DNA from 4 places in the Streptococcus tangpeifui genome. Region 1 is predicted to be linked to each of the others. Evidence: predicted binding sites of a transcription regulator. Region 1 holds the regulator's gene; each other region holds the start of a gene.
What was found. Region 1 encodes CtsR, which represses protease genes until heat stress. Its sites were predicted from a motif close to TTGGTCAAAAAAGGTCAAANA; they were not measured.
Positions count from the first base shown of each region.

Region 1 (8,242 bases):
TAGCTAAATTCCACTCCAAAATCACTACTCGAGCTATTTGCGAGTTTTCGCGAGAGACTCGCAAGCATTATGAATGGGAATAAAAATAAAAAAATTAATCTAAAGGTATTGACAAAGGAGGAGGTGTTTGCTAGAATAAGGGAGCTGTCCTCGAGAGAGGGGCAAGACCTTTGAGAACTGAATAGAGACGAACCAAGACGTGCGGGTTACGAGAGTAACCTGTCAAAGGACAATAAGTCAGCGATGACACAAGTGAGTTAAGCGCTCAAACTATTAGATGAGAGTTTGATCCTGGCTCAGGACGAACGCTGGCGGCGTGCCTAATACATGCAAGTAGAACGCTGAGTACTGGAGCTTGCTCTAGTACGAGGAGTTGCGAACGGGTGAGTAACGCGTAGGTAACCTGCCTGTTAGCGGGGGATAACTATTGGAAACGATAGCTAATACCGCATAATAGTGACTAACTCATGTTAGTGATTTGAAAGGTGCAAGAGCACCACTAACAGATGGACCTGCGTTGTATTAGCTAGTAGGTGAGGTAAGGGCTCACCTAGGCGACGATACATAGCCGACCTGAGAGGGTGAACGGCCACACTGGGACTGAGACACGGCCCAGACTCCTACGGGAGGCAGCAGTAGGGAATCTTCGGCAATGGGGGGAACCCTGACCGAGCAACGCCGCGTGAGTGAAGAAGGTTTTCGGATCGTAAAGCTCTGTTGTAAGAGAAGAACGATGTGTAGAGTGGAAAGTTACACAAGTGACGGTATCTTACCAGAAAGGGACGGCTAACTACGTGCCAGCAGCCGCGGTAATACGTAGGTCCCGAGCGTTGTCCGGATTTATTGGGCGTAAAGCGAGCGCAGGCGGTTTAGTAAGTCTGAAGTTAAAGGCAGTGGCTCAACCATTGTTTGCTTTGGAAACTGTTGAACTTGAGTGCAGAAGGGGAGAGTGGAATTCCATGTGTAGCGGTGAAATGCGTAGATATATGGAGGAACACCGGTGGCGAAAGCGGCTCTCTGGTCTGTAACTGACGCTGAGGCTCGAAAGCGTGGGTAGCGAACAGGATTAGATACCCTGGTAGTCCACGCCGTAAACGCTGAGTGCTAGGTGTTAGGCCCTTTCCGGGGCTTAGTGCCGGAGCTAACGCATTAAGCACTCCGCCTGGGGAGTACGACCGCAAGGTTGAAACTCAAAGGAATTGACGGGGGCCCGCACAAGCGGTGGAGCATGTGGTTTAATTCGAAGCAACGCGAAGAACCTTACCAGGTCTTGACATCCCGATGCCATCCCTAGAGATAGGGAGTTACTTCGGTACATCGGTGACAGGTGGTGCATGGTTGTCGTCAGCTCGTGTCGTGAGATGTTGGGTTAAGTCCCGCAACGAGCGCAACCCTTATTGTTAGTTGCCATCATTAAGTTGGGCACTCTAGCGAGACTGCCGGTAATAAACCGGAGGAAGGTGGGGATGACGTCAAATCATCATGCCCCTTATGACCTGGGCTACACACGTGCTACAATGGTTGGTACAACGAGTCGCAAGCCGGTGACGGCAAGCTAATCTCTGAAAGCCAATCTCAGTTCGGATTGGAGGCTGCAACTCGCCTCCATGAAGTCGGAATCGCTAGTAATCGCGGATCAGCACGCCGCGGTGAATACGTTCCCGGGCCTTGTACACACCGCCCGTCACACCACGAGAGTTTGTAACACCCAAAGTCGGTGAGGTAACCTTCGGGAGCCAGCCGCCTAAGGTGGGACGGATGATTGGGGTGAAGTCGTAACAAGGTAGCCGTATCGGAAGGTGCGGCTGGATCACCTCCTTTCTAAGGAAAAACTAAGTAACGGAGGGCGTTTAAAAGCGACTTGATTTTAGGAAACCAAGGCAGTATGCTTGCATACAAGGTGGTTTATCTAAATCACAAGCTTTTAGCCCGAGTACAATTTAGCCGATAAGGTTAAAGGTACCCTTATTTAGCTACGGAAGCACGTTTTAGGGCGTCTCTATTTAGTTTTCAGAGGTTTTGTGGGGCCTTAGCTCAGCTGGGAGAGCGCCTGCTTTGCACGCAGGAGGTCAGCGGTTCGATCCCGCTAGGCTCCATAGGATACGAGAGATGATTCGCTTTAGCGAAAACTTGTATTCTAAGCTAAATAAGATATTGTTCAAGAAATTGAACACGACCTCATTTTTTAGGAAAAAAGATAAATCTCCTTGTGTGCAAGTCACACAGCGTTGATTTCCTATTTTTCTACAAAAATGCCCAACAAGTTGGGACGGTCTTAGTATCTTAGACTTGTCCATTGAAAATTGAATATCTATCAAATAGTAACAAGAAAATAAACCGAAACGCTGTAAATATTTAATGAGTTTTTTAATAAGGTTAAGTTAATAAGGGCGCACGGTGGATGCCTTGGCACTAGGAGCCGATGAAGGACGTGATTAACGACGAAATGCTTTGGGGAGCTGTAAGTAAGCTGAGATCCAGAGATATCCGAATGGGGGAACCCGGCAACTACAGGTTGTCATCCATATCTGTTAAGGATATGAGAAGGAAGACGCAGTGAACTGAAACATCTCAGTAGCTGCAGGAAGAGAAAGCAAGAGCGATTGCCTGAGTAGCGGCGAGCGAAAGGGCAGGAGGGCAAACCAGGATGTTTACATTCTGGGGTTGTAGGACTGTGAAGAGTGATCAAACGTCATAAAAGAACGACTTGGGAAAGTCGGCCAAAGAGAGTAAAAGCCTCGTATTTGAAATGATGGAAGACGCTAACAGGATCCTGAGTACGGCGAGACACGAGAAATCTCGTCGGAAACTGGGAGGCCCATCTCCCAACCCTAAATACTCCCTAGTGACCGATAGTGAACCAGTACCGTGAGGGAAAGGTGAAAAGCACCCCGGAAGGGGAGTGAAAGAGAACCTGAAACCGTGTGCTTACAAGAAGTTCGAGCCCGTTAATGGGTGAGAGCGTGCCTTTTGTAGAATGAACCGGCGAGTTACGTTATTGTGCGAGGTTAAGTTGAAGAGACGGAGCCGTAGGGAAACCGAGTCTGAAGAGGGCGGATAAGTACAATGACGTAGACCCGAAACCAGGTGACCTACCCATGAGCAGGGTGAAGGTGAGGTAAGACTCACTGGAGGCCCGAACCAGAGTACGTTGAAAAGTGCTTGGATGACTTGTGGGTAGCGGAGAAATTCCAAACGAACTTGGAGATAGCTGGTTCTCTCCGAAATAGCTTTAGGGCTAGCGTCGACAATAAGAATCTTGGAGGTAGAGCACTGTTTGGGTGAGGGGTCCATCCCGGATTACCAATCTCAGATAAACTCCGAATGCCAACGATTTATGGTCGGCAGTCAGACTGCGAGTGCTAAGATCCGTAGTCGAAAGGGAAACAGCCCAGACCACCAGCTAAGGTCCCCAAATAATTGTTAAGTGGAAAAGGATGTGGGGTTGCACAGACAACTAGGATGTTAGCTTAGAAGCAGCTATTCATTCAAAGAGTGCGTAATAGCTCACTAGTCGAGTGACCCTGCGCCGAAAATGTACCGGGGCTAAAACAATTTACCGAAGCTGTGGATCCTTTAGGGATGGTAGGAGAGCGTTCTATGTGTGGAGAAGGTATACCGTGAGGAGTGCTGGAGTGCATAGAAGTGAGAATGCCGGTATGAGTAGCGCAAGACAGGTGAGAATCCTGTCCACCGTAAGACTAAGGTTTCCAGGGGAAGGCTCGTCCGCCCTGGGTTAGTCGGGACCTAAGGAGAGACCGACAGGTGTATCCGATGGGCAACAGGTTGATAGTCCTGTACTAGAGTATAGAGTGAAGGAGGGACGCAGAAGGCTAACTCAACCAGACGACTGGAAGTGTCTGGCCAAGCAGTGAGGTGTGGACTGAGTCAAATGCTTAGTCCTGTAACATTGAGCTGTGATGGGGAGCGAAGTTTAGTAGCGAAGTGAGTGATGTCAGGCTGCCAAGAAAAGCTTCTAGCGTTAATGTATACTCTACCCGTACCGCAAACCGACACAGGTAGTCGAGGCGAGTAGCCTCAGGTGATCGAGCGAACTCTCGTTAAGGAACTCGGCAAAATGGCCCCGTAACTTCGGGAGAAGGGGCGCTCAGCTAGACTGAGCCGCAGTGAAAAGGCCCAAGCAACTGTTTATCAAAAACACAGCTCTCTGCGAAATCGAAAGATGAAGTATAGGGGGTGACGCCTGCCCGGTGCTGGAAGGTTAAGAGGAGGGTTTAGCGTTAAGCGAAGATCTGAATTGAAGCCCCAGTAAACGGCGGCCGTAACTATAACGGTCCTAAGGTAGCGAAATTCCTTGTCGGGTAAGTTCCGACCCGCACGAAAGGCGTAATGATTTGGGCACTGTCTCAACGAGAGACTCGGTGAAATTTTAGTACCTGTGAAGATGCAGGTTACCCGCGACAGGACGGAAAGACCCCATGGAGCTTTACTGCAGTTTGATATTGAGTATCTGTACCACATGTACAGGATAGGTAGGAGCCATAGAGATCGGGACGCTAGTTTCGAAGGAGGCGCTGTTGGGATACTACCCTTGTGTTATGGCTACTCTAACCCGCTAGGCTAAGCGTCTAGGGAGACAGTGTCTGACGGGCAGTTTGACTGGGGCGGTCGCCTCCTAAAAGGTAACGGAGGCGCCCAAAGGTTCCCTCAGATTGGTTGGAAATCAATCGCAGAGTGTAAAGGTATAAGGGAGCTTGACTGCGAGAGCGACAACTCGAGCAGGGACGAAAGTCGGGCTTAGTGATCCGGTGGTTCCGCATGGAAGGGCCATCGCTCAACGGATAAAAGCTACCCTGGGGATAACAGGCTTATCTCCCCCAAGAGTTCACATCGACGGGGAGGTTTGGCACCTCGATGTCGGCTCGTCGCATCCTGGGGCTGTAGTCGGTCCCAAGGGTTGGGCTGTTCGCCCATTAAAGCGGCACGCGAGCTGGGTTCAGAACGTCGTGAGACAGTTCGGTCCCTATCCGTCGCGGGCGAAGGAAATTTGAGAGGCTCTGCTCCTAGTACGAGAGGACCAGAGTGGACATACCGCTGGTGTACCAGTTGTTCTGCCAAGAGCATCGCTGGGTAGCTATGTATGGAAGGGATAAACGCTGAAAGCATCTAAGTGTGAAGCCTCCCTCAAGATGAGATTTCCCATGATTATATATCAGTAAGAGCCCTGAGAGAAGATCAGGTAGATAGGTTGGGAGTGGAAGTAGTGTAAGCTATGAAGCGGACCAATACTAATCGCTCGAGGACTTATCCTAAAGAAGGTATTGACAGCGCGAGGTAAGGCTTGATACAATAGATAGGTATTCAATTTTGAATTGGCAAAATAAGTAATGAGAACGTGAAGAAAAGCGTATGATTTTAGGAAATCACCGCAGAAGTCTAAGGACTTCAAGAGGATTTATCTAAATCACTAGCTTTTAAGTTCGAATACAATTCAATTCATAGTTAAGTGACGCTAGCCTAGGAGAGACACCTGTATCCATGCCGAACACAGCAGTTAAGCCCTAGCACGCCTGAAGTAATTGGGGGTTGCCCCCTGTGAGATAAGGGAGTCGCTTAGCGTATTATTATCCACCATAGCTCAGTTGGTAGTAGCGCATGACTGTTAATCATGATGTCGTAGGTTCGAGTCCTACTGGTGGAGTAGAGATGTGACTGGAGGGAGTTCTTAAGGGAACTCTTTTTTTATTTATTAGACTTGCTTGGACAGGTCTCGGCTCTTTGTCAACTGTAGTGGGTGACTTATAGTCTGGTATGGGAGGAAGACTAAGCTCACCTTCTTTTTGTCAAGTGAATGAGAAGAGAAGCTACCAATTTCGATGAAGATGAAAGGGATTTTAGAGTCTTTTTAAAAGCCGTATTTGATCCGTTTGTGGGGTGATTTGTATATTCTTGGAATGCTAAGGTATAACTATTCTTGTTCAAACTATAATCTTTATTTAGCCGTTATACATGTTAATGCTTGCTCTCAGAGAAGTGAAAAAGGAATGAGTCAATGGAGAGAGATAATAGGGGCATCTTTCTTTTGGGGTGGTTTTCCTCTTGTTGAGTTCTTGCTTTTAGCTTTTAAAATTTTCTCTTTTAAGGTATAATAGTCAAAGTTAGTCAAAGATAAGGAAGGGGAGTCTATGCCTGTAAAAAATACTTCGGATAGTATCGAAGAATATATTAAAAATATTTTGGCCCAGTCGGGGATTGTGGAGCTTAAACGTTCTCACTTAGCGGACTCTTTCGATGTTGTTCCTAGCCAGATTAACTATGTTATCAAGACTCGTTTTACTGAAAGTCGTGGCTATGTGGTTGAAAGTAAGCGGGGTGGAGGCGGTTATATCCGTATTGCTAAAGTTGCTTTTTCGGATAAACACCACCTACTTAATGCTCTGGCCAATTCTATTGGAGAAGCTATCAGCAGTCAAGTCTTTGATGATCTTATCCAACAGCTCTATGATCAAGGAATTATTAGCGAGCGAGAAGGAAATATTATCCTGGCTTCATCCTCTGATGATGTCCTAGGTGCTGATGCTCCACAAATTCGCGCCCGGATGCTTAAGAAAATTATTCAACGAGTAGATAGAAAAGGAAATCCAGATGACTGATTATTCTCTTAAAATGCAAGAAATCTTTAGCCGAGCTCAGTATCAAGCCACTCGTTTTCAAAGTCGATTTTTGGAAACTTGGCATGTTTTTTTGGCTATGGTCGATACTGATGAGACGGTGGCTCACCTGGCTTTGATGGATTTTGCTGATCAAATTGATTTAGACGAGTATGAGGATGCAGCTGTCTTGGTGATCCGCCGCAAGCCCCTTAAAACTGTCAAGGTCCAAGAGCTTTTACCAGCTTCAAGAGCCTTGGAGCGTGTTTTGGCTTATGCTGGTCGGATTGCTCGAGCGGTTAAGGCACCTGAAATTGGCAGTGAGCATGTTCTTTTATCTATGATGTTTGGCCGCGATAATCTAGCAGCGCGGATTTTAGAGCAGGTTGGCTTTCGTTTTCAAGACGAAGGTAAAGATACACTGCGTCTGATTGATCTGCGTAAGGTCTTAGAGCGTTATGCTGGTTTTTCTAAGGAAGATGTTAAAGCCATTTTTGACTTGGCTAAGCCTAAGAAATCTGGTAATAACAACTTTAGTAATATGATGGGTCCTCAACCCACTGCTGGTGATTTAGCTGATTTCACAAGAGATCTGACAGCTTTGGCCAGTCAAGGTCAATTGGATAGAGTTGTAGGCCGTGATGAAGAAATTACTCGTATCTTACAAATTCTCAGCCGTAAAACTAAAAATAATCCTGTTTTAGTCGGTGATGCTGGTGTTGGTAAAACAGCCTTGGCTTACGGTCTAGCGCAGAGAATTGTTGAGGGAGAGGTCCCTTATGAACTAGCTGAATTCCGAGTTTTAGAATTGGATATGATGTCAGTTGTAGCGGGCACCCGTTTCCGAGGCGATTTCGAAGAGCGGATGAATCAGATTATTGCTGATATCGAAGCAGATGGTCATATTATCCTCTTTGTTGATGAAGTCCATACTATCATGGGATCTGGAAGCGGAATTGATAGCACTTTAGATGCTGCCAATATTCTCAAACCAGCACTTTCAAGGGGAACCCTCCACATGATTGGAGCAACGACTCAGGAGGAATATTCTAAGCACATTGAAAAAGATGCCGCCCTTTCGCGTCGTTTTGCCAGAGTTTTAATTGAAGAACCTTCAGTTGATGAGGCCTATCAGATTCTTTTGGGACTTAAAGGAAGCTATGAGGTCTACCACAATGTTATCATCTCTGAACAAGCTATTTTGACGACTGTAAAATCGGCCCATCGCTATTTAATCAGCAAGAATCTTCCGGATTCAGCTATTGATTTACTGGATGAGACCAGTGCCATGGTGCAAAATACGGTTAAACGTTCTCTGCCAACATTCCTAAGTTCAGCCGACCAAGCCCTCTTATCGGGAGATCTAGGAGCAGTTGCAGATCTACTTCGTGCGGAGGATAAGCAAAAGATTCGTAAACCTGTTGTTGTCGGAGAAGAAGACATTCTGCGGACCCTTAGTAAGCTGTCTGGTATTCCGCTAGAGAAGATGACTCAGGCTGACAACCAGCGCTACCTCAATCTAGAAAGGGAACTCCACAAACGGGTTATTGGTCAAGAGGATGCCGTATCTGCTGTGTCTAGAGCGATCCGCCGGAACCAATCGGGCATTCGAACAGGTAAGCGTCCAATCG
Region 1 covers NZ_CP172427.1:2,108,866-2,117,107, reverse strand. Annotated here, with positions in the region: rRNA gene ACFSN5_RS09755 (16S ribosomal RNA) at 274-1,821, shown strand; tRNA gene ACFSN5_RS09750 (tRNA-Ala) at 2,024-2,096, shown strand; rRNA gene ACFSN5_RS09745 (23S ribosomal RNA) at 2,375-5,273, shown strand; rRNA gene rrf (5S ribosomal RNA) at 5,464-5,579, shown strand; tRNA gene ACFSN5_RS09735 (tRNA-Asn) at 5,589-5,662, shown strand; gene ACFSN5_RS09730 (CtsR family transcriptional regulator) at 6,147-6,614, shown strand; gene ACFSN5_RS09725 (ATP-dependent Clp protease ATP-binding subunit) at 6,607-8,242, shown strand, end outside.

Region 2 (8,242 bases), 390 kb from region 1:
ATCGGCTGTTTCCTAATGACGGGCAACTGACTTAAAAGAAGACGCCTCATCAATAAATTTGTAAATCATTCTACCATAAAATGTATAATAATACAATGTTATTTTATAATTTTCGAAATTCCTCAAAATTCCTGCATATTTTTCTGGAAAAAATAACTAGAAGGTAAATAAAAAGCCATTGGGAATTTTTCTGAGCTGGCGCAAAGAAAATCATCAATTGCCTTTGTAGTATTTTATTGTTAACTTAGATGGATTTAGAAGACAAAGTGTCCCTCTGCCTTTATTGGATCTGCGATTCTTTCTTCATTTTCTCCCTCTTTGTCAGCAGCCGTGTTTTCCTATGCATGGCTATATTTCCATTTCTTGTCGTTGCATCTACAACAAGAAACCTTTTAATATTCTTTGACAATCGTAAAAAAAAACGCTCCACTATGGACTGTATCCTCACTGTTAGATTATAGTTTAGTCCAACTTTAAGGATAAATACCTAGAGCGTTTTTCAGTGATACGGAATGGGTAAGTGCTGCTCACCAGTATTAATCGTGGATTACCACAAATTACTAGGCAGTCTGGTTAATGCTTAAGCTAATTTAGTGAAATCAAGAACCTTGCGACCCTGAATTTTGCCTGCTTCCATTTCATCAAAGACATCAGGTGCTGTATCCACATCAACTGTTTCAACAATCGGTACAACCAATCCTTGCGCACCAAAATCAAAGGCTTCTTCCAAATCTTTTCGTGTTCCTACGAGCGAACCAACAACACGAATGCCATCAAGAACAGTTTTTACAATAGAAAGTTCCATATATTCTGATGGAAGGCCAACAGCCACTACTGTACCGCCCGCACGGACACTATCAATAGCTTGGTTAAAGGCAACTTTTGAAACTGCGGTTACCACTACCCCGTGACAACCACCTGTTTTCTCTTGAATATAGGCAGCAACATCGTCAACTTCTTTGCCATTGACAATAATATCTGCGCCAGATTCTTTAGCCAGATTGAGCTTATCTTGGTTGATATCTACAGCGACAACTTGCGCATTGAAAACTTTTTTAGCATATTGAACCGCTAAGTTGCCAAGACCACCAGCCCCAAAGATACAAATCCATTTACCAGGAGCTGCTCCTGCTTCTTTAATAGCTTTGTAAGTAGTTACACCTGCACAGGTAATCGATGAGGCTTGAGCAGGATCTAAAGCTTCAGGCACTTTGACAGCGTAGTCAGCAGTAACAACTGCATATTCACTCATACCGCCATCCACGTTATAGCCAGCATTTTTAACAGAACGACAGAGGGTTTCGCGACCTGTTGTACAGTATTCACAATGGCCGCATCCTTCGAAGAACCATGCAATAGAGACACGATCACCGACTCTTAACGATTCAACACCTTCGCCAATTTCTTGGACGATACCAATACCTTCGTGACCAAGAATACGTCCAGGCACTTGACCAAAATCTCCATGAGCAACATGCAAGTCGGTATGACAAACACCACAGTACTCAACTTTCACAAGTGCCTCTCCATATTCAACCGTCGGTAAAGCATGATCCACTACCTCAACACCATTTGATGCTTGGTTTACAACAACTGCTTTCATATCACTTCCTCCTATATATAATTATTTTTTGTAATCGATTACAGGAATATTGTACATTATTTCACAATACTGTCAAGTATTTTCTGTAAATCAGCAGAGGAACAGAATCATACTGCTCCAAATTTCATCTAAAACAAGAGATCTAGGTACTAAAATTTCTCGTAAAGATTGGTTTTTCTTGTATCATTAATCATACAAAACAGCCATTGCTAAAACTTCAAATCTACCATTAGCTAAGATACCTCCAAGTCCACAATAGTTTTAGATAAGGATAACCACTTAAATTTGCCTGTTATTATTTCTTGATGAACATCTAATTATGATTCTCCTTTAAATAGGCGGTTTATTTGCGTCTGGGGCAAAAGTCCAGACTCGTTAACATTGTTCTAGATTTACCAGATCGATGCAGTTGTTGGGAGTAGGACTTGTTGGATACGCCAAGAAGTCTCATCTCTGCACAGTTCAAGTTCATGAGGTGCTTTAGCACCAATGAACCACTGCTGATTGGCTTTCTGTAACTGGTTTAAGTACTGTGCAAGTGATAGGTCAAACAGTCTGGGAGACTGTTTGAGAAAACCAAGATCAACTGTACCTAGGTGGGATTGAAATACTCCAGTGGACTTTGGTAGTCTGGGGATAGACTGCCAAAGCCTGCCACCTAAAAACAAGAATGTGGCAGAGATCTGAGCCCTAAAATAGAGAACGGGGAAAATCAAAATCGCGATATTATCACAATTTACTGATTGAGCCCCACTCTCGGACTAAAAATAAATGGAAACTAAAAGCCTTATCTGCCACCAGCCTAGCTGGTGGTTTTCTTGTTTTTCTCTCTGAGAAAAACTGGCTGGAAGCCATAAAAAAATCGGACTAAAAAGCCCGATTTTTCTATGATTATCTTAATAAAGCAGGTCATAGATTTCCATAGCGATTAGGTCAATGCTATCGAAGGTGTAAGTCTCACGTGCCTTGACATCACGCAACGTGAAAACAGGACCATTTTCAGGATCGTTCGCAAAAGAAACTTCCGCAACAACAACACCGTCACGTTCAAAATTTCGTTTCAGATTACTCCCATCTGTCGTCATCAAATTGAGACGATCAATGATTCTCACCAAATGTGATTCCATGTAAATTCTCCTTAGCTAAGATACAAGGAGCTTGGAAATCTAAATATCTCCAGCTACTACTTTTGCTCCTTGCTCCATTAATCTTTTAATCAATTTCATTTTACCATAAACTAGGAGAATGGGATAGGTGGAAACCCTAAAATAGCCAAATTTGCCCTGTTTTGCCAGTATTATCCTTTATATTAAACTGAAATTCACTTATTCTCTGTAAAGCAGAACCATACACAAGGTTTTAAGGATCAATTCTTTCCTATTAATAAGATTGGTAGATAATGGCCTTGATGGCATGCAGGCGGTTCTCAGCCTCTTGGAAAATGATTGGGCTAAATTTTTGAAAAATCTGGTCGGTGATTTCTAACTCGCTGTAACCATATTTATCGTAGACTTCCTGACCAATGCTTGTATTGAGATCATGAAAGGCAGGTAGGCAGTGCATGACGATGGTTTCTGGATTTTGCGTCATATCTAGGAGTTTCTGATTAACTTGGTAGGGCAGAAGCAAATCGATTCTATCCTTAAAATCTATATCTTCTCCCATAGAAACCCAAACATCAGTGTAAATCATATCTACACCCTTAACAGCTGCTGGATCGTCAGTTATCAGCAGTTTGGCTCCAGTATTGTGCTGTTTGGCCAGATCGACAATCGCTTGATCCGGCTGCAGACTCTCAGGAGCAATAATGGTGCAGTTAACACCAAGGATGGCAGAGGTGACTAGGAGAGAATTAGCCATATTGTTGCGGCCATCTCCGATATAAGCGATACTCAGACCTTCCAAGCTTCCAAAATGCTCCTTAAGGGTTAGAAAGTCTGCAATCATCTGGGTTGGATGCCAGGTATCAGTCAAGCCATTCCAAACAGGTACGCCAGAATATTTAGCCAAGGTTTCGACATCATCCTGTTTAAAGCCCCGATATTCGATACCGTCAAACATGGAGCCCAAGACCTTGGCCGTATCAGTCACCGACTCTTTCTTGCCTAACTGGGTTTCACCTGCTCCTAAATAGGTTACATTCATTCCTAAATCTTGACCGGCTACTGTGAAGGCGGAACGTGTCCGGGTTGACGTTTTCTCAAAGATTAGGGCGATGTTGAGTCCTTCCAAGTATCTGTGAACCTGCTTTTGTTTCTTAAGCTTCTTAAATTTAGCAGCTGATTCAATCAGTTCCAGCAGCTCTTCTTTAGTAAAATCTATCTCTTTTAAAAATGATTTAGCCATATATTTTCTCTTTCTTGTATTTTTATACAATAATTTTACAATAATTCAGCTATTTGTCAAGGAATATCTGTATTTTATTCATTTAGCTTTTGTTTTTAGCACTCTTGAGATTTGTCTGCTAAAATTCAATCTTTTTGCTTGCTTTCTATAGTTTGAATGTTATAATAACAGCATAGACTTTGACCAATATTGACTATAGGTCAAGATCGGAGGTTTACTATGTTATGTCAAAATTGTAAGCTCAACGATGCGAGCATACATCTCTATGCAAACGTTAATGGTCAGCAAAAGCAGATTGATCTCTGTCAAAACTGCTACCGAATTATGAAAGCTGATCCAGAAAATATTCTCAACAGTAATTTAACTAGCCAAAATCCACAGAATCAATCCATGGATTCTTTCTTTGATGATTTCTTTGGCGATTTAAACAACTTCAGGGCTTTTAACCCAGACTTGCCTAATTCCCCACAAACACAGGCAGGACGCGATGGTGGTAACCGTGGAGGCAATAATGGTGGAGCTAATAGGGGACGTCGTTCTCAGGCTCAGCCTCAGCAACCCGAAGGTATCTTGGAGGAGTTTGGTATCAATATTACTGATATGGCCCGTCGTGGCGATATCGATCCTGTCATCGGCCGCGATCAGGAAATTGTCCGCGTCATTGAAATCCTCAACCGGCGGACCAAGAATAATCCTGTCCTAATTGGTGAACCTGGTGTTGGTAAAACCGCTGTTGTTGAAGGCCTAGCGCAAAAGATCGTTGATGGTAATGTGCCACAAAAATTGCAGAGCAAGCAGGTTATCCGCTTGGATGTGGTCAGCTTGGTTCAAGGAACTGGTATCCGAGGTCAATTTGAAGAGCGCATGCAAAAGCTAATGGAAGAAATTCGCCAGCGGCAAGATGTTATTCTTTTCATTGACGAAATCCATGAAATCGTAGGTGCTGGTGGTACAACAGATGGCAGCATGGATGCTGGTAATATCTTAAAGCCAGCCCTAGCTCGCGGTGATCTGCAACTGGTTGGAGCAACTACCCTCAATGAATATCGTATCATCGAAAAAGATGCCGCTCTGGAACGACGAATGCAGCCTGTCAAGGTAGATGAGCCTTCTGTGGAAGAAACTATCACTATTTTGCGTGGTATTCAGCCAAAATATCAAGACTATCACCATGTTAAATACACCGATGACGCTATTGAAGCTGCTGCCGTCCTCTCTAACCGTTATATCCAAGACCGTTTCTTGCCGGATAAAGCTATCGATCTTTTGGATGAAGCTGGCTCAAAGATGAACTTGACTCTTAATTTTGTTGATCCTAAAGAAATTGACAAAAGGTTGGTGGAAGCTGAGAATCTCAAGGCCCAAGCCACTCGTGAAGAAGATTTTGAAAAAGCAGCTTACTTCCGCGATCAAATCGCTAAATATAAGGAAATGCAGTCCCAACAGCTGGATGAGCAAGATATTCCTGTCATCACCGAAAAACATATTGAAGCCATTGTTGAAGAAAAAACCAATATTCCAGTAGGTAATCTCAAAGAAAAAGAGCAGTCTCAACTGGTTAATCTAGCTAGTGACCTCAAGGCTCACGTTATCGGTCAAGACGATGCTGTTGATAAGATTGCTAAGGCCATCCGTCGAAATCGTGTTGGTTTGGGTGCTCCCAATCGGCCAATCGGTAGCTTCCTCTTTGTCGGACCTACCGGTGTTGGTAAGACAGAACTGTCTAAACAATTGGCTATTGAGCTCTTCGGTTCAGCCGACAGCATGATTCGCTTTGATATGTCGGAATACATGGAAAAACACGCTGTGTCCAAATTGGTCGGTGCCCCTCCAGGATATGTTGGCTATGAAGAAGCTGGGCAATTAACCGAAAAGGTTCGTCGCAATCCTTACTCCCTCATCCTCCTAGATGAAGTTGAAAAGGCTCATCCTGATGTTATGCACATGTTCCTGCAAGTCTTGGATGATGGTCGTCTGACAGATGGTCAAGGCCGGACTGTTAGCTTCAAGGATACCATTATTATCATGACCTCTAATGCTGGTACTGGTAAAGCAGAAGCTTCTGTTGGTTTTGGAGCGGCCCGTGAAGGTCGGACCAACTCTGTCCTTGGCGAACTCAGTAACTTCTTCAGTCCAGAATTCATGAACCGTTTTGATGGTATTATTGAATTCAAGGCCTTGAGTAAGGAAAATCTGCTTCATATCGTTGACCTGATGCTAGACGATGTCAATCAGCGTCTGTCCAGCAATGATCTCCACCTTGATGTAACGGATAAAGTTAAAGAAAAATTAGTTGATCTGGGTTATGATCCTAAGATGGGAGCAAGGCCTTTGCGTCGAACGATTCAAGAGTATATTGAAGATGCGATCACTGACTTTTATTTGGAAAATCCAAGTGAAAAGAACTTTAAAGCTGTCATGGCCTCAAATGGTAAGATTAGCATTAAGGCTGCTAAAAAAGCTGAGGCAAACATCGCCAGTAAGGAAGAAAGTTCTTCTACAGACTAAGTAAAATACCTTAGAGGGCTGGGCAAAAAACAGCCAACTGTATAGGGTGAGGCTGAGACAAAAGTTCTCAGCCTTATTTTTATTGTCTAGGTGCAGTGGTGAGAGTAAGACTTGTTGGCCATGCCAACCTAGTCTTACCCAGTTTCTGAGGTACTTTAGCAGCAATGAACCACTGTAACTGATTTTTCCGTTTTGGCCTTGTGCCAAAACGGAAAACCTAGTCAACTTGCGGGGTGGGAATACAATCCAAAATTTTCAATTTTTGGATTGATCCCATTCCTTTTTATTTATTATTCATTCTATTTATGTAGTATTAAATGGTTGCCACAGCAGTTATTGAACATCCTTATCTTGAGAATAAGAGAGCAGTTCTGCATCTCTTATAAGGACTCCTTTTAACAAGTTTTTCGGCAAATATGAGCAAGCATCTGACTCTCTTATGTTATAATAAACTCAGAAAATCTAAAGATGAGGAATTCCCATGTCCACTCCTACTTTTGGCCAAAAAGAGGCTGGAAAAAACTATGTTGCCCGCTATGGGGTCTATGCTGTCATCCCCAATCAGAATCAGACAGAAATCATCCTGGTCCAAGCCCCCAATGGAGCCTGGTTCCTGCCGGGCGGTGAGATTGAGTCTGATGAAGACAAGCTAACTGCCTTGGGACGAGAATTGATTGAAGAGCTGGGCTTTACGGCACAGGTTGGGCAGTACTATGGCCAGGCTGATGAATATTTCTATTCCAGTCACCGCGATACCTACTTTTACAATCCTGCTTATATCTATGAAGTTACTGGCTATACAACTGTTGGCAAGCCCTTAGAAGACTTCAACCATCTGGCTTGGTTCCCAGTCGAAGAAGCTATTAGCAAGCTCAAACGAGGCAGTCATAAATGGGGCATTGAAGAGTGGAAAAAATCTCATAGAACCTTATAAGCGAGCCGCTATTTTCAAAAAATCGTGCTATAATGTTACTATGCAAAGTCGATAAGGAGGTCTTCGATGAGACTAATCAATACCACGAGCAGCCACCCGTCACTTGTTCGTAATCAGCTGCGTAATACTGATGCTGAATTAGTTGAAGTTTATTCTGCTGGCAACAGCGATGTTGTTTTTTCCAAAGCACCCGGTCACTATGAACTCCTGATTTCTAACCGCCATCGGGCTATCAAAGATGAAGAAATTGAGAAAATTCGTGAGTTTTTCTTCAAGCGCAAAATTAATCCGGATATCATTATTCCCGATCAAATCAAATCGAGTCATACAGAAAAGTTGATTGAAATTTCAATTCCAACCACAAACTAAAAGTCACTTAAATGAGTGGCTTTTTTACTCTAAATATTAGATATAAAAAGGCTTTACAACCTAGTAAGATTGTAAAACCTTTTTTAATAGTCTATAGTGGCCTTTTATTTTGCTTTCACTTCAAAACCTTGGGCGACAGCTTCTGGGAAATTGCTTTCGACAATTTCTGCACAGTGGTCACAGATGGTTACGCCATAAGAACGTTCCTTAGTGGTTTCATCTGTGCGGCGGCAACGATCACAAACTGCTCCAGCTGCATGTTCAACACTAAAGGCTATACCGTCAAAGCTGACAGCATCAGCTGGTGCTGCTTGGTCAGTCACTGTTAATTGTGAGACAATTAGAAGTTGAGCGATATCACTTTGAAGGCTATCCAAGAGCTCTCTGGTTTCTTGATCTGCATAAATTATGAGATGAGCTTCTAAGGACTTACCAATTAACTTGTCATTGCGCGCTTCTTCCAGAGCTTTTTGTGCTTGGGT
Region 2 covers NZ_CP172427.1:1,715,163-1,723,404, forward strand. Annotated here, with positions in the region: gene adhP (alcohol dehydrogenase AdhP) at 581-1,603, opposite strand; gene ACFSN5_RS07865 (DUF1797 family protein) at 2,500-2,730, opposite strand; gene argF (ornithine carbamoyltransferase) at 2,984-3,949, opposite strand; gene ACFSN5_RS07875 (ATP-dependent Clp protease ATP-binding subunit) at 4,169-6,457, shown strand; gene ACFSN5_RS07880 (NUDIX hydrolase) at 6,939-7,391, shown strand; gene ACFSN5_RS07885 (DUF1827 family protein) at 7,458-7,760, shown strand; gene ileS (isoleucine--tRNA ligase) at 7,865-8,242, opposite strand, start outside.
Region 2: the regulator CtsR is predicted to act here: its motif matches at 4,126-4,146, upstream of ACFSN5_RS07875 (ATP-dependent Clp protease ATP-binding subunit).

Region 3 (8,242 bases), 240 kb from region 1:
CATAGATACGTTCGGTTACATCCATCACTAAATTCATATCGTGCTCGATTAGAATGATTGTGATTCCAAATTCTTCCTTAATCTTACGAATTAAGGCGGTCAACTCTGCCGTTTCCTGCGGATTCATACCGGCAGCGGGTTCGTCTAAAAAGAGAATTTTAGGTTCTGTAGCCAGAGCACGCACTATTTCCAAACGCCGTTGTTGCCCATAAGGAAGATTTTTAGCTAAAGTATTGGCATCGTTAGCCAAATCAAAGATTGCTAACAGATCCATTGCTTTTTGCTTGAGTTCCTTTTCACTTTGATAATACTTAGGCAGGCGGAAAATGGATGCCAAAATATGAGCGTTGTGACGATTGGCAAATCCAATTAAAACATTTTCCAAAACAGTCATATCCTTAAAGAGACGGATATTTTGGAAGGTTCGTGACAAGCCTAGTGAGGCAATTTTGTGCGGGGCCTTACCATTGATGAGGGTACCATCAAGTGTTACCGTACCTTCGCTGGGAACATAAACACCCGTCAAAAGATTAAAGAGAGTTGTTTTACCGGCACCGTTAGGACCGATAAGACCAACTAACTCACCTTCATTGAGCTCGAGGGAAACATCACCAACCGCAGTCAGTCCGCCGAAATTTTTGGTCAAATTTTTTACATCAAGAAGTGCCATCAGTGGTTGCCCTCCTTATTCTTTTTAAAGAAACGTGACAGAGTGAATTCTTTAGTTCCTAAAAGACCGCTCGGACGGAAAATCATTACCAAAATAAGGGCGATAGAGTAGATGATCATCCGAAGCTCCGATACATTTTGTAGGAACATGTTCAAGATTCCCAAAACAATCCCTGCGATGATCGTCCCTGTGATAGAACCCAGACCGCCGAGAACGGCCACGATGAGATAATCAATGGATTTCATCAATTGGAAATCTTTAGGGACGATGGTCCCAATATAGCTGACGTAGAGGGAACCGGCAATAGCTGAGATAACCGCACCGATTGCAAAGATTAGCACTTTTCTGTTGGTAACATTAACACCCATAGCTTCGGCTGCGATCTCATCCTCACGCAAGGTGATAATCTGACGTCCCATTGATGAGCGCAAAAGGTTTAATACAAGAATGGTAATGACTGCTACAAAAAGAAAGATGACTTGCCAAGTTGTATAAGGCAAAATTCCTGTTAGCCCAGCGGCTCCATTTGTCAACGTTCCGCCGTTAATGATTAAAATACGGATAATTTCCGCCATACCTAAGGTAGCAATGGCGAGATAATCCCCTTTTAAACGTAGGGTCGGCAAACCGAAAACAATAGCGACGACAGCTGCAATAACAGCGCCCACTAGGATAGACCAGTAGAAGGCAGCATAGGTTGGATAGTAGGTCGTAATGATGGCTGAAGAATAAGCACCAATAGCCATGAACCCAGCCTGTCCTAAAGTTAATTGACCTGAAAATCCTAAGACTAGATTAGTCCCCAAGCCCATCAAAATACTGATACCAATTCCCATTAGGATCTGGATATAGTAGAGGTTCAAAATACCACTGCTGGCTAAAATTTGCAGAACAGCATAGATGAGAGCAATCAGCGCAAGCCAGATAAGATTTAATTTTAAATTCTGTTTCATGTCTTACACCTTCTCTTTCACATTTTTACCGAGGATTCCAGCTGGACGAACCAAAAGGATAATGATCAGTACAATATAGACAATCGCATCGCGGTAGGTTGATAGGTTGACCGTATTTGCCAAAGTTTCCAAAATCCCGATAACAAAACCACCCAAGGCAGCACCCGGAATGATACCGATACCACCCAAAACAGCAGCGACGAAGGCTTTGATCCCAGGAATCATCCCCATCAAAGGATCAATAGAATTATAGTACAAACCAATCAGAACACCTGCTGCACCAGCTAGAGCTGACCCCAGTGCAAAGGTAAAGCTGATAGTTGAATTTACATTAATTCCCATCAGCTGAGCAGCATCACTGTCCACCGACACAGCCCGCATGGCCTTCCCCATCTTGGTTTTTTTAACAATGACTTGGAGAGCTACCATCAACACAATGGCCACAACCAAGATTAGGAGCTGAATATTGGTGACTGTCACTGGTCCTAAATCGTAATTGTGCTGTTGAATAGATTCAGGAAATGAACGAGGATTAGAACCAACAAAGTAAACCATCGTATATTCCAATAGGAAAGATACCCCGATGGCTGTAATCAAGGCTGAAATTCGCGTGGAATTGCGCAGAGGGCGGTAGGCTAAGAATTCAATCAACATCCCCAGCAAAGCCGTCAATACCATAGTAAAGATAAGGGCCAGCCAGAAGTTCATGTGGAGTCCATTGATGGCATAGTAGCCGATAAAAGCCCCCATCATGAAGATATCTCCATGAGCAAAGTTAATCAATTTAATAATCCCGTAAACCATGGTATAACCTAGGGCCAGCAGGGCATAGATACTTCCCAGAATAATACCATTAACTAGTTGTTGTGGGAGTTGTTCAAGTAACATAAAATACCAAACTTTCTAGTTTTATCCATTAATGCAGTTGTACAAGTATGACTATTTTTTAACCGTTACAGCTTCGGCAGAGCTTTCTGTACCATTGTCCAATTTCACCATAACAGCTGATTTAATCGGATTATGGTATTTATCAATAGTCATCTTGCCAGTGACCCCTTCAAAATTCTTCAAAGCTGCCAGATTAGAAGCCAATTCGATGGAATTATCTGCCCCTTTTGCTGCTGCTGCAATCATATAGACCGAGTCGTAGGCAAGGGCCGAGAACATATTGGGTTCTGAACCGTAGGTTTCTTTAAAGTTGCTAATAAAATCATTAGCTTTTCCGGACAAGGCAATCTTGGTAGAGTAGCCCGACACGTAGTAAACATTCGTCGTATTCTTCTTACCTGCCAAACTCACAAAAGTCTTATCGCTGAAACCATCGGGACCAAGGATTGGTGCACTGATGCCCATATCACGCGCCTGTTTGGTAATCAGTCCCGTTTCAGTATAGTAACCCGGCATAACAATAGCATCATAATCGAGGTCCCTGATACTTGTCAGAGCTGACTGGAAGTCTGTATCTTTCGCCGCAAAAGTCTTAGTGGAAACAATTTCCCCCTTGTAAGTTTTCTTGAACTCATCAGCGATTCCTTTGGCGTAGTCACTGGAGTTATCATAAAACAGCACAACCTTTTTCGCCTGTAGGTTTTCCGATGCATACTGAGCTAGTACTTGCCCTTGAAAACTATCTCTAAAAGTCGTACGGAAAACAAACTGCTTGGTTTGTGTTTTTCCATTGAGATTATCAATAGTCAAATCATCCTGCGTTCCGCTAGGGGAAAGGAGAGGAACTCCTGTTTTTTGAGCATTCAGCGAAGCTGCTGAAACCGCTCCAGATGTAGCTGGACCGACAATGGCATTAACTTGGCTTTGAACAGCTAAGTTTGTTGCTGATGTAGAAGCTTCAGCATTATCGGACTTATTGTCCTTGGTCACCAATTCCAGCTTTTTACCATTGACACCGCCCGCCTTGTTAATTTCCTTGACAGCCAGCTTAATCCCCTGATTTTCGGCTGAGCCATAGGCAGATACAGGTCCCGTTAATTCCATATCTACGCCAATTTTAATGGTGTCACCAATTTTTGTCCCAGCAGCGTTGCTGGTAACATCAGGGGACTTACCACAAGCTACTAATGTTACAGCAGCCAGCAGAAGCATACCAGTTGCGATAATCTTTTTGTACATCAGATTATTCTCCTTAAAATAAGATGCAGAGACTAAAAGTACAAGACAAGCCCCATGGACCAAACTGCGTTTTGGAAGTCAAGGGGCTTTCCTGTAACTCAAGTCATGCTCAATTAGTATAAGATACAAGAGAACGCTGAAAATTAGTTCAGGCTGGTCTCAAAAATCTACTTCATAGAATACAGAATTATCTGATAATTGTCAAGAGCATTTGCTTATCCCTATTCAAAAGCTGCTAATAAAGACAATTTAGACGGGGCTTAATTAGTTCCTTTTGTGACGCCTATCTTTTAATTAGAAAATCTCAACAAAAAGAGGCTAAGCTTAACACTTGCCTCACATAAAAATTGACGATGTTTTTAGCCTTAGAGAGCCCCTTTAAAGCTACAAAGCAATTCAAGACTGCTCTGGCTCCAATTCTGACTTATTGTCTTCTCGGTAAAGACTGCCAACAAAATCACGATCAATCTCATCAAAATGTGATTGCCTCACGCGCTTGACAAACTTTAATTTTTTCAAGATTTCTAAGGTTTCCTCCAGCTTATCAGCATCCAGATAGAGATGAACGTAGCGAAAACGCCGTGAATGATAAATCATATCCCCATAACGGTTTAACTTGCGGGCATCTCGATTATAATAGAGATAAACAATAATCCCTAATCGCTCTTGTTTTTCAAACATGGCTATTGTACTTTTCCTTTCTCACGAATATTCTGACCCCGCCCATGGCCGTGCTGATGATGGTGAGGGGCCAAGGGAAGGCCTGTATCAACAAAAATATCAGATGAAACGGTCTGGGCTAATTGCTCAGTGATGCCAGCCAAGACCTCTTGCAGAGCTACTTCTGCTGCCCGAAACTCCTGCATGGTCTGGGTCAAATCTATCTGGCGTTTGAGCTGTAAGACCTGTCGGCGAAGGTCAACCACTTCCGACCGATACTTGACAAATCCTTTTTGCTCTTCGTAACTCTCCTGTAAGTCTTGAAATCGAGCTAATAGACTCTGCAGTTCTTGATCAGCTAAGACATTAGCTTTAGCAATTTGATAATTTTTAGCCTGTGGACTGGCTAAAATAAGCTTAGCGAGACGGTCAACGGCATCATCGATCGCCAGTAACTCTTCATTGATTTCTAACATGTTTCTATTATAGCACATTAAAAAACTGGTCAGATGAACTGCCAGTTTTTCATTTTATTTCAATTCATTATTTTCCATAATTTCATCAATGAAGCCGTAATCAAGAGTTTCCTTAGCCGACATCCAGTAGTCACGTTCAGCATCTTTATGGATTTGCTTAACCGTTTTGCCAGAATTATTAGCTAGAATTTGCTCTAAATTATTCCGTGTTTTTAGCAACTGCTCTGCCGCAATAGCCATATCTGTTTGCTGCGTACCAGCGCCAGTGCCGCCCATTGGTTGGTGAATGAGGTATTCTGCATTTGGCAGCATGAAACGTTTGCCTTTGGCACCGCTAGAGGCGATAATCGTTCCCATAGAAGCAGCCATCCCCATGACAATGGTTTGAACATCTGACTTGATAAAGTTCATTGTATCAACAATAGCCAGACCAGCTGAGACAGAGCCCCCTGGTGTATTAACATAGAGGTAGATGTCCTTGGTGCTATCTTGGGCATCCAAGAAAAGCAACTGAGCAATAATAGAATTGGCCATATTATCTTCGACAGGTCCTGTCAGCATGACAATACGGTCTTTTAAAAGGCGGGAATAAATATCGTAGGAACGTTCTCCACGGCTGGTTTGTTCAATAACTACTGGAATCATAAAGGTTCTCCGTTTCTTAACTTAAATTTTGATAAGACAAGTCAGCTATGCAAGCGAATTTTTCCCCGTCTTATCATCGTGTCACTATTATAGCTGTTTGGTCAAAATAGGTCAAATAAAAAACTTACAGACATCAAAAGAGAAACAATCCGAAAGACTGTTTCTCTTTTTCACTATTACCTCTACTTGGTTCCAAAGAGACGGTCACCCGCATCACCAAGACCCGGAATGATATAGCCGTTGTCATTAAGTTTTTCGTCCAATGCTGCGGTATAGATATCAATATCTGGATGAGCTTCTTGGAGAGCCTTAACCCCTTCGGGAGCAGCTACCAAGCAGACAAATTTGATATTGGCTGCACCACGTTTTTTTAAGGAGTCTACCGCCAGAATTGCCGAACCTCCGGTTGCCAACATTGGGTCAACTAAGAAGATTTGTCTTTGATCAATATCTTCTGGCAATTTAACGAGATATTCAACTGGTTGAAGCGTTTCCTCATCGCGATACATCCCGATATGACCAACTTTAGCTGCCGGAACCAAGCTGACTAAACCATCAACCATGCCAATTCCAGCCCGCAAGATGGGGACAATAGCTAATTTCTTACCAGCTAATTGCTTTTGAGTCGTCTTGGTGATTGGCGTTTGAATGTCAATATCTTCCAACGGCAGATCCCGAGAGACTTCATACCCCATCAACATAGCAATTTCATTAACCAATTCACGGAAAACCTTAGTTGAGGTATCCTCACGACGTAAAATTGATAATTTGTGTTGAATCAGTGGATGTGAAATAACTTGAAATTTTCCCATAATGTGTCAGCTTCCTAGAAGCTTTCCACCTTTCTAGTTGTTTTCTTTATTATATCAAAACATCTAGCATTTAGCAGGAAAATTCAGAAATTCCAGCCGCTGCGAAAGACAAAGATTCCCTTTTTAGAAGACTTGAACTAAACGATTTAAGGCTTCCTGCAGAGTGGCTTTAGGAGTGGCCACATTTAATCTAGCATGGCCTATGCCTTCTCTGCCGAAGGTGGAACCAACATTAAGAATCAGCTTGCCTTCTTCTTTGATCTTTTGATGAAGCTCTTCATCAGATAGGTGATAGTCTGAGAAGTCTAACCAGACTAGATAAGTTCCTTCTGGCTTCATGACCTTAATTTGGGTCTTTTGCGTCAAGGTCTCAAAGACCAGATTGATGTTGTCTTCCAGAACTTTTTTGAGTTCAGTCAGCCAAGGTTTGCCATATCGAAAGGCTGTTTCAGTCGTCATTAGACCAATCGTTGGTACCTCATGCTGATTATTAGCCAACTGACGCTTTTTGAAGGCCGCTCTCAAGGCAGGACTTTCAATGATAGCAAAACTATTTTTAGTCCCTGCAACATTGAAAGTCTTGGTAGCACTAGAGAGGACCAAGGCGAAATCTTTAAAGTCGCCCAGTGTATTGATGGAATGATGCTTGTGCCCAAAGAGAGCTAGGTCTTGATGAATCTCATCAGAGACCAGAATGACACCGTGTTTGCGACAGAGTTCGGCTACTTTAATAAGCTCTTCCGGACTCCAAACCCTACCGCCAGGATTGTGGGGACTGCAGAAAATATAGAGCTTCACCTGATTTTCCACCAAATCTTTTTCCAATTGATCGAAATCAATCTCAAAATGGCCATGCCTTTCGACCAAGGAATTTTCAACCAACTGTCGGTTATTGAGCTTGACCGAACGGGCAAAAGGGGGATAGACTGGGGTGTTAATCAAGACCGCGTCTTCTTCTTTCGTGAAAGCCTGAATTGCTACCGAAATAGCTGGAACGACTCCTTCAATCAGAATCAGGGCCTCTTTATCAAATCTATAGCCATGCTGCTCCCTTTCCCAAGTCTGAATAGACTCCAGAACTTGGTCTGAAAAATAAGGGTAACCGTAAACCCCACGGTCAGCATAGGCCTGAACGGCCGCCTTCATTTCAGGGAAGGCCAGAAAATCCATATCAGCCACCCAGAGCGGTAGGAGGTTGCGATTGTTCTCTACTTCTTTCCACTTCATAGAATGGTTGTTGAGACGATCGGGTAAGGTAGTAAAATCATATTGTGTCATTGTCTTCTCCTCAAGAGCTAATCGTATATTATAGTGGCTAGTTTGGTTTACCAACTATCATTCTATTAACCTTCAAGCTCCCAGAGCTTGTTTAAGATCTGCAATCAAATCCTGACTGTCCTCAATACCTATAGAGAGACGCAAAAGATCATCAGTCAAGCCATAGGAAGCTCGAATATCGGCAGGAATGTCAGCATGGGTCTGGGTTGTTGGGTAGGTAATGAGACTTTCCACTCCTCCTAGGCTTTCTGCAAAAGTAAAGACTTGCAAACTATTGATAATTTCTGGAATCTTAGTTTGATCTTTAACCTTAAAGGAAATCATGCCGCCCTTGCCAGTATAAAGAACTTCTTTAACTGCTGGCGACTGCTGTAAATATTCAGCAACAGCTTGGGCATTCTGGGTCGAGGCTTCCATCCTGAGCTTGAGTGTTTTGAGCCCCCGCATGAGCATGTAGCTATCAAAGGGCGACAGGTTGGGACCAGTTGTATTGAGATTATAGAAGAGCTTGTCGTAATAGTCTTGATTACTGGTGATGACCACTCCTGCGAGGACATCATTGTGCCCAGCCAGATATTTAGTGGCTGAGTGGAGCACGATATCAGCTCCCAGTTCAATGGG
Region 3 covers NZ_CP172427.1:1,872,383-1,880,624, forward strand. Annotated here, with positions in the region: gene ACFSN5_RS08560 (ABC transporter ATP-binding protein) at 1-670, opposite strand, end outside; gene ACFSN5_RS08565 (branched-chain amino acid ABC transporter permease) at 670-1,623, opposite strand; gene ACFSN5_RS08570 (branched-chain amino acid ABC transporter permease) at 1,627-2,511, opposite strand; gene ACFSN5_RS08575 (ABC transporter substrate-binding protein) at 2,563-3,750, opposite strand; gene ACFSN5_RS08580 (YlbG family protein) at 4,147-4,431, opposite strand; gene ACFSN5_RS08585 (YlbF family regulator) at 4,434-4,886, opposite strand; gene ACFSN5_RS08590 (ATP-dependent Clp protease proteolytic subunit) at 4,941-5,531, opposite strand; gene upp (uracil phosphoribosyltransferase) at 5,714-6,343, opposite strand; gene ACFSN5_RS08600 (MalY/PatB family protein) at 6,467-7,621, opposite strand; gene ACFSN5_RS08605 (cystathionine gamma-synthase) at 7,694-8,242, opposite strand, start outside.
Region 3: the regulator CtsR is predicted to act here: its motif matches at 5,629-5,649, upstream of ACFSN5_RS08590 (ATP-dependent Clp protease proteolytic subunit).

Region 4 (8,242 bases), 600 kb from region 1:
GTTTTTGATAATTGACAGCCAAATGAGCATCTCCGGAATTCATCTTACCTTCCATGCCGAAGAAACCTGTTTCCATATACACCTGCACTTCATCCGGAAGCATAGCACTTGCTCGAGCACGCAAGTTATTATTTTCCCAGAAAGGAGCAATTTCACGAATTTGCTTTTTGGTTTCTTCTGTAATGTAGAAAACATCCCCATCACGCTTTTCAAAAAGATCCAGTTCGTTTAAAACAAATTCAAGGGTGTATTCAGGGAAGATTGGTGCGTCTTTATCACTAGAAGCTTGGTTGCCAACAATCAAAGTTTCATCATCAATATAGAGGGACATTTTTTCCAAGATATTTTTAAGCATGTAAGCACGCTTAAGAACATTTGGTTTTTCCTGATGTTCTTTATAAGCTTCAGTAGCAAGAAGGGCACGTTCTGCATCAATGTAAGGCTTCTTGTCAAGAACCTTATCACGGTAGTTATACATGCGTTCTGTTAAATAACCAAAGTGTTTTTGAGAATTTTTTTGAACATCATTGGTATATTTTTGAGTTAAAAGTTGAACTGTCATTTCCTCCTCCTTTTTATGTTCGTAATATAATAGATTTCTTTCGTAACTATAATAACAGTATCTTTTCCAAAATGCAATTGTTTTTCGTAAAATTCAATTGTTTTTTAAAAGAGTCAGTTTTTGCAAATGAGACTACTGACCCTTTATTACTTTTTATTCAGATTTTACAGCTTCAAGTTCAGCATTGTAGGTAATTCTATCTTGTATTTTAAAGAATGGGAAATAGATGAGAGTTGATAATACCAAGATTACGATCTGAATGACAGCGCCTTGCCATCCTGCAACCGTAAAGCCTGAGATAATGGCAGGTATTCTCCAAGGCAGGGTAACACCTAAGAAAGGTTGCATAAAGCCAATAGCAATTGAAGCATAATCAATCAAGGCTGCAATAATAGGAACTAAGATAAATGGCAGGAACACAGCTGGATTCAAGACAATAAGAAAAACAAAGACAAAACGATCTTTTGAAAATTTAACTCAATCAGCTTTTCCCCTCAACTAATCAGCAACAAGTTCCACTTTTTTTAAACCATATTTTTGACGAATATATTCTTCCAAGGCAAATAGATCGGAATCATAATCTTTAATACTGATTTGAACGATCCCCTCAGCTCTAGCACGATGCAACATGCGGCTGACTGTTGTTCGATAGATATCCATTTCTTTTGAAATCTTGTCCTGACTTTTGCCTTCAATATAATAAAGGTATGCTGTTTTGGCCAGCAAGCGTCTTCTTTCTTTATTCATAGCAGCCTTTCATTATTATTTTATTTTTAGTCCACCAACTTTAGATTAATATGATTCGCCTTTAAGTGCTCACGTAAAGTTTTCGAAACATCAGAATCTGTTATGACTTGCGAGACTTGGCTTAAAGCAAATTGATTGACCAAACTGCGTTTAGCAAATTTACTTGAATCTGTTAAGACAATTAACTCATCAGCTGATTTAGCCATATATTGAACAACCTCACAGCGCATCATGTCTTTTCCCATAAAACCTAAATGCTCATCAAAACCATCAGTGCCTACAAATAATTTTTCAACATGAAATGACTTGACCATCTCTTTTAACAAGGGGCCGACAGTGACTTCGGAATTAGGCTGATAATTGCCACCAAGCAAAATCACATGGCAAGAATCATACTTTCGAATATAAGTCGCAATAAAGCAAGAATTGGTAATGATTTTAACATTGCGTCTGTGTTGACAAATAGCTTCCGCTAATAAAGCACAGGTCGATCCTGATTCAATCATAATCGTTTCATTATCACTGACCATTTCAACTGCCTTTTCCGCAATGGCTTTTTTGATCTTATAATGATAAGAAAGTCTGACATTTAAATCATCACCGCTATTCAATACTGCATAACCATGCTCACGATGCAGCAAGCCTTTGCTTTCTAATTTGTCCAAATCTTTACGGATAGTTACTTTAGATACACCTAATTTTTCAGACAAGGTATTAACATCTATTTTTTTAACCTGAGAAACTAAATTAATAATGTCATCTAAACGTTTCATATAATCACCTCTGAGTTCATTTTATCAGATAAACAACAAAAAAGAAAACAAGTTAGGCTTTACGTTCGTAATTGTTTATGTTTCGTTTTTATGATAAACTAATGTTAAGACAAAAAGAAAGGTAAAACCATGACTAGTGAAAAAGGAATCATTTTCAATATTCAGCATTTCTCTATCCATGATGGCCCAGGCATTCGTACAACTGTTTTTTTAAAGGGCTGTCCCTTGCGATGCCCTTGGTGTTCCAATCCTGAATCTCAAAAACGTCAGCCCGAACAAATGCTGGATGCTGAAACAAAGCTTCCAACGATTATGGGAGAAGTAAAGACAGTGGACGATATTATATTTGAAGTAAAAAAAGATGTCGATTTTTATGAAGAATCCGGTGGCGGTCTTACTCTATCTGGCGGTGAGATTTTTGCACAGTTTGAATTTGCTAAAGCCATTCTCAAACGTGCTAAAGAAGAAGGGCTTCACACAGCCATTGAAACAACAGCTTTTGCCGAACACGAAAAATTTACTGACTTAATCCAATATGTTGATTTTATTTACACAGATTTAAAGCACTACAATACGATTCGTCATCGCAAGGTGACGGGTGTCAATAACAATCTTATTATTCAAAATATCAATTATGCCTTTACACACAATAAAACAATTGTTTTAAGAATTCCCGTTATTCCTGATTTCAATAACTCATTAGAGGATGCCAAACACTTTGCAAAACTATTTAATGATATTCAAGTGGACAAAGTTCAGCTGCTCCCTTTTCATCAATTTGGAGAAAATAAATATAAACTTCTAAACCGCAAATACGAAATGTCTGACTATACAGCTCTTCATCCAGAGGATCTTTATGATTACCAAGCTGTTTTTCTGAAACACGGCATTGACTGTTATTTTTAAAATGCAGAGCAAAAAACGCTGGAATATTCCAACGTTTTTTCATTTATCTTGCCTAAGGCTCAGTGCTCTCACTTGGTTAGTTCTGCTAGACCGATGGGGTTGCGTCCCAAGACGCGCTCGATGTCATTTGAAAGCCCAGCCTGTTCTCCTTTGGCAATGGCCGTATAAGTGGACACCCAAGCGTCATACTCCCAATCCTCTGCTGACCAAGCCTTGCGGGATTCGTAGGCTTCTTCGACCGTCTCTGGGACATAAGTGACCGTTTTCCCCAGACTTTGGCTGAGAATCCGAGCTATCTCGCCCATTGTCAGCTCTTCAGGCCCTGTCATATTCAAAGTTTGGTTGGCCCATTTACTTGGATTTTCTAAAATCTTGGCCAAGACCTGAGCAACATCTTGACGGGCCACCGCTGAAACTTTGCCATCTCCAGCAGGGCCCTTAATTTGACCATAGGCTCGACCCAATTCAACAAAGAAATCCAAGTAAAAATTATCACGAACAAAGGTATAGGTAAAGCCCTGCTCTTTGATATAATTTTCTGTCCCTGCATGGGTGCGGCTGAGCGTAAAAGTCGCATCAGGCTCAGCACCATAAAAAGAGGTATAGACAATCTGCTTGACTCCAGCCTTTTTGGCACTATCAATAAAAGCCTTATGCTCCTCTAATCTATCCATACTTTCACTAGCCGAGACCATGAGGAGAACATCCACACCAGCCAGGGCTTCTAATGTTTTTTGAGATCGATCGTAGGCCGATTGAAAAACAGGAACACCAGCAACCTTGGGAGCCCGCTCTGGGCGTCTGGCTAAATAACGCAAATCCATCTTTTTTCTGTCTAGTGCTTGAGCAACCAGACCGCCTAGATGGCCTGTCACCCCTGTTAAAGCAATAACCGTCATAGTTTGCCTCACTTTCTTTTTTCATTATAGCACGCCTCAGATAGTCTGTCCGTTTTTTAAGTTGCTAAAAGACCCCCACCTCATGGAGGCGAGAGTCTTCATAAACGAATTTATCAGCTCCAAAAACCTAGGCTTTAGAAATGACCAACTGTCCGTCTACCATATCGGCCTTAAGTGCTTTAACATCAAGATGATCAAGGTAGAAATCTGTTACCTTATCACGAATTTGGCCTTCAATAACCCGACGCAGAGGCCGAGCCCCCATGGCTTCATCGTAACCTTCCTCAATCAGGTAGGCCTTGGCTGCTTCGCTCACTTCCAATGTGATATTCTTTTTAGCCAGAGTGTGGTTAACTTCATCCAGCATAAGATCAACGATTTCTTTCAAATCTTCTTTCGAGAGGTGAGAGAACTCAATGACACCGTTGAAACGGTTGAGAAATTCTGGACGGAAGAATGGGGCCAATTTATCGCGCAGACTGAGTTCTTTACCATCCTCTTCTGAGGCAGCCCCAAAGCTATAACCAGCATTAGAGGTTGCGATAATCACAGTATTCTTGAAGTTGACGGTGTTACCTTGACCGTCAGTCAGACGGCCATCATCCAATACTTGCAAGAGCAGAGTAATAACTTGTGGATCAGCCTTTTCGATTTCATCTAGGAGGATAATGGAGTAAGGATTGCGGCGGACCCGTTCGGTCAAGGTATTGGCGTTATCATCGTAGCCTACATAGCCGGCAGTTGTCCCAATCAGCTTAGAAACGGCTGTTCGATCGCTGTACTCTGACATATCCAGACGGATAACCGCATCCTTGGTGCCAAACATATCCAAAGCCAATTGCTTAGCCAACTCAGTCTTACCGACACCAGTAGGTCCGACAAAAAGGAAGCTACCGATTGGACGATTTCCTTCGTCAAAGCCCGCACGGTTTCGGCGAATGGCCTTACTAACAGCCTGTACAGCTTCATCTTGGCCGATGACTTTACCTTTAAGGCGGCTGCCCATTTCTTTCAGGCGTTCAATATCAGAAGCACCCATTTGCGAAACAGGAATACCGGTCATACGCTCAACAGCTTGAGCAACATCATTAATAGTCGCCACAACCTTTTGATTTTCAGTGTGGTTATCGATTTGTTTTTGCAACTCATCGATCTTAACCTTTTCAGCCAAAGCTGCTTCATAATCTTCCTTATCAGCCGCGGCTTGCTGACGATCACGCGCCTTAGCTATATCAGCTTCTAGGGTTTTAACATCGGTCGCTGGATGTTGAGCTGCCAAGTGAGCTGCAGTGACATCAATCAAATCAATAGCCTTATCAGGCAGGGCCCTTTGTGGCATATATTGAATAGAGTAATCTACCGCAGCCTTCAAGACCTTATCTGGTAATTCCACATTATGGTGTTGTTCATAGAGAGGTCTAATGCCTCTCAAAATAGCAAAAGTGTCTTCTGCCGAAGGAGCATTAACCTTGACCTCATTGAAACGGCGAGCCAAAGCCGCATTCTTCAAAATGGTGTTGCGGTATTCATCTTGGGTTGTTGCCCCAATAACCGTCAGCTCGCCACGAGAGAGGGCGGGTTTGATAATGTCGGCCAAACCCTTTGAACCTTGACCGTCACCAGTACTACCAGCTCCGAGGATTTGATGAATTTCATCAAAGAAGAGAATAATATTTCCAGCAGTCTTGACCTCATCTATCAGTTTTTGGATATTTTCTTCAAAGGCCCCCCGATATTGGGTACCAGCTTCCAAACCAGAAATATCGATAGAGATGATTTCCTTATTCTTGATTGACGCTGGAACATCCCCAGCGACAATGGCTTGAGCCAAGCCTTCGACAACCGCAGTCTTACCAACACCGGCATCCCCCACCAAAACGGGATTATTCTTAGTCCGGCGAGCCAAGATTTCAGCCGTATCCTGAATTTCTTGATTCCGCCCGATTACAGGATCCAGCTTACCCTGACGAGCTTCCTCAGTCAAGTTACGGCCCAATTTAGCCAAAATACCATCCTGTTTGAGCTGACCTTTGCCAGCTTGAGCAGATTCTTCTTGCACCGCTTCTTGATTAGGCAGGTGACCGGTTTGACGGTAATAGTTAAATTCTTCAGGAGTGACTTCCCGGCCATTGATACGATATCGGCGAGTTTCCGAATTGAAACCACCCATATTCCCCATCAGTTGATTGAAAATATCATCCATATTATTAAATCCAAAATTGTTGTTCATAGCTTTACCTCTTCTACTTTTCTATTTAAATTTTTGACCATTACTGACCTTTAGCTGAAAAATTTTTCAGAACAGCTAGCTCTACGAGTAAAGCACTGTTCTGACCTTTATATAAAAAATAAAAAGCCAAATCTAATTTTTTAGCTGCCAGCTTCTTCATCAGGGCTCTCCTCTCATCTCCTAACCCTGTGATACTAATATACCACTTTGGTCAGTAAAGGTCAATAGTTTTTCTGACTTTTTTTGACCTTTTTTATCAATTCCATCAAATTAAGAATAATTGCACTAATACCTTAAATAGCCACAAGAAAGTTATTTATAAATATGTCATTTTATATTTTAATAATATCTACAATTTACAATTCTTTATCATTTTAAAATTTTTCAGGAAATCGATTCCAAAAAATGCTAGAATAATCTAAAAATTATTTTAAAGTGAGGGTATTTTCTATGGAAAAACAAACACGCTTCAAACTGCATAAAGTCAAAAAACACTGGGTGACTATCGCGGTAACTGCAACAGCTGCTACAGCACTTTTTGCAGTGGGCAGTCAAGCCAGCGCTGACCAAGTGGCACCAGCTCCTCAAGAACAGGCAGCTGCTCAGCAAAACACACCAGCCAATCAGGCTGGTGATCAAAAAGCAGAACAGGCACCTGTTGTGCAGCAAGAAACTCCAGTAGCCGAACAAAAACAAGCTCAAGACACACCTGAGGTGGCTCCAAACCAAGACGAAACGGGCGGTGACCAAGGTCAGCCTGGAGAAGTTAAGCAAGCCGCTGAACAAAACGACAAGGCAACTGATAATCAAGATATCCAAGCTAATAATAAACAAGCCGATGCCCAAAATGGCCAAGCAGCTGAGAAACAAGAGGGGCAAGCTGCCAATCAAGCGGCTGATAAAAATAACCAAGCAGCCCAAAAGCCAGAAGCACAAGGCAACAATCAGGCAGAACAAGCAGCAACTCCGGCTCAGCCTGCTGATCTAGCTATCCAAGCGCCACACAACAGCCGAGCTGCCAATTCCTTCAATGAAGAAAACGGTCAGTGGTACTTCCTCGATGCCAACAAACAAAAGGTGACTGGCTGGCAGACCATCGATGGCAAAAAGTTTTACTTCAATCAAGATGGCAGCCAAGTTAGGGGAAATATTGCTGAGAACAATGGCAAAATCTATTATCTTGATAAGGACAACGGACAAGTCATTACTGACAAAATTGGGATTACCCCTGATTCTAAAGCCTATTACTTTGCTGAAGACGGTAGTCGACTAGATGTCACTGGTTTACACGAAGTTAATGGGAAGACCTATTATTTCAACGATGATTTCAGTATTGCCGACAGCAAGGGTTTCTCTGGCTGGCAGACCATCGATAACAAACAAGTTTATTTCAATAAGGGCTACCAAGTAACAGATGGCTTTGCGGACATTGACGGGAAGACTTACTATTTTGATGAAAACGGTAATGTAAACCGCACAGGTGGACTCAGAAAAATTCAGAGTTCCCGTTACTACTTCGACAGCCAAGACGGTACACTCTTTAAGAAGCAATTTGTCCCTCACATTGATGAAGACTCAGGACAACTCGTTTACTACTATGCTGACGAAAACGGACGATTAGTTTATGGTTATCAGACGATTGACGGTCTGAATTACTACTTTAAACAAGACGGCCGTCAGCTCAAAGGAATCGGTTATGATAAGTATGGAAAAGCTATCGTCACAGATAAAGATACAGGTATTATCCTAGAAGGAGAAGCAGCCAGAACAGCTCAGTACCGTGACCAAGTCAGCAGAACCTTCACCAAAGGCCAGTCTGATATTATCTATTATGATGAAAACGGCAATACTGTCAGCAACCGTTTTGTCTATGATAAAGACTATCCAACTAACATCAAGCGAAGTGCCCATCAAACAGGCTGGCTCTATATTGGAGAAGATGGCAAAGCCGTTAAAGGCGATCAGCTTATCGACGGAGTGCTCTATCACTTTGACAAAAAGTACGGCGGACAATATAAAAATACCGTCTATCACCAGCAAGAACAAGGCTTAGACGGCAGTGCTGCCGGCTACTACTATCTTGACAGCAATGGCCGTCCTGTAAAAAATGCCTTTATTCAAGTGA
Region 4 covers NZ_CP172427.1:452,098-460,339, reverse strand. Annotated here, with positions in the region: gene ACFSN5_RS02245 (glycyl radical protein) at 1-562, opposite strand, end outside; partial or broken gene ACFSN5_RS02240 (PTS sugar transporter subunit IIC) at 716-1,015, opposite strand; partial or broken gene ACFSN5_RS02235 (helix-turn-helix domain-containing protein) at 1,070-1,309, opposite strand; gene ACFSN5_RS02230 (DeoR/GlpR family DNA-binding transcription regulator) at 1,336-2,082, opposite strand; gene ACFSN5_RS02225 (glycyl-radical enzyme activating protein) at 2,212-2,988, shown strand; gene ACFSN5_RS02220 (SDR family oxidoreductase) at 3,057-3,887, opposite strand; gene ACFSN5_RS02215 (ATP-dependent Clp protease ATP-binding subunit) at 4,015-6,117, opposite strand; gene ACFSN5_RS02210 (KxYKxGKxW signal peptide domain-containing protein) at 6,568-8,242, shown strand, end outside.
Region 4: the regulator CtsR is predicted to act here: its motif matches at 6,148-6,168, upstream of ACFSN5_RS02215 (ATP-dependent Clp protease ATP-binding subunit).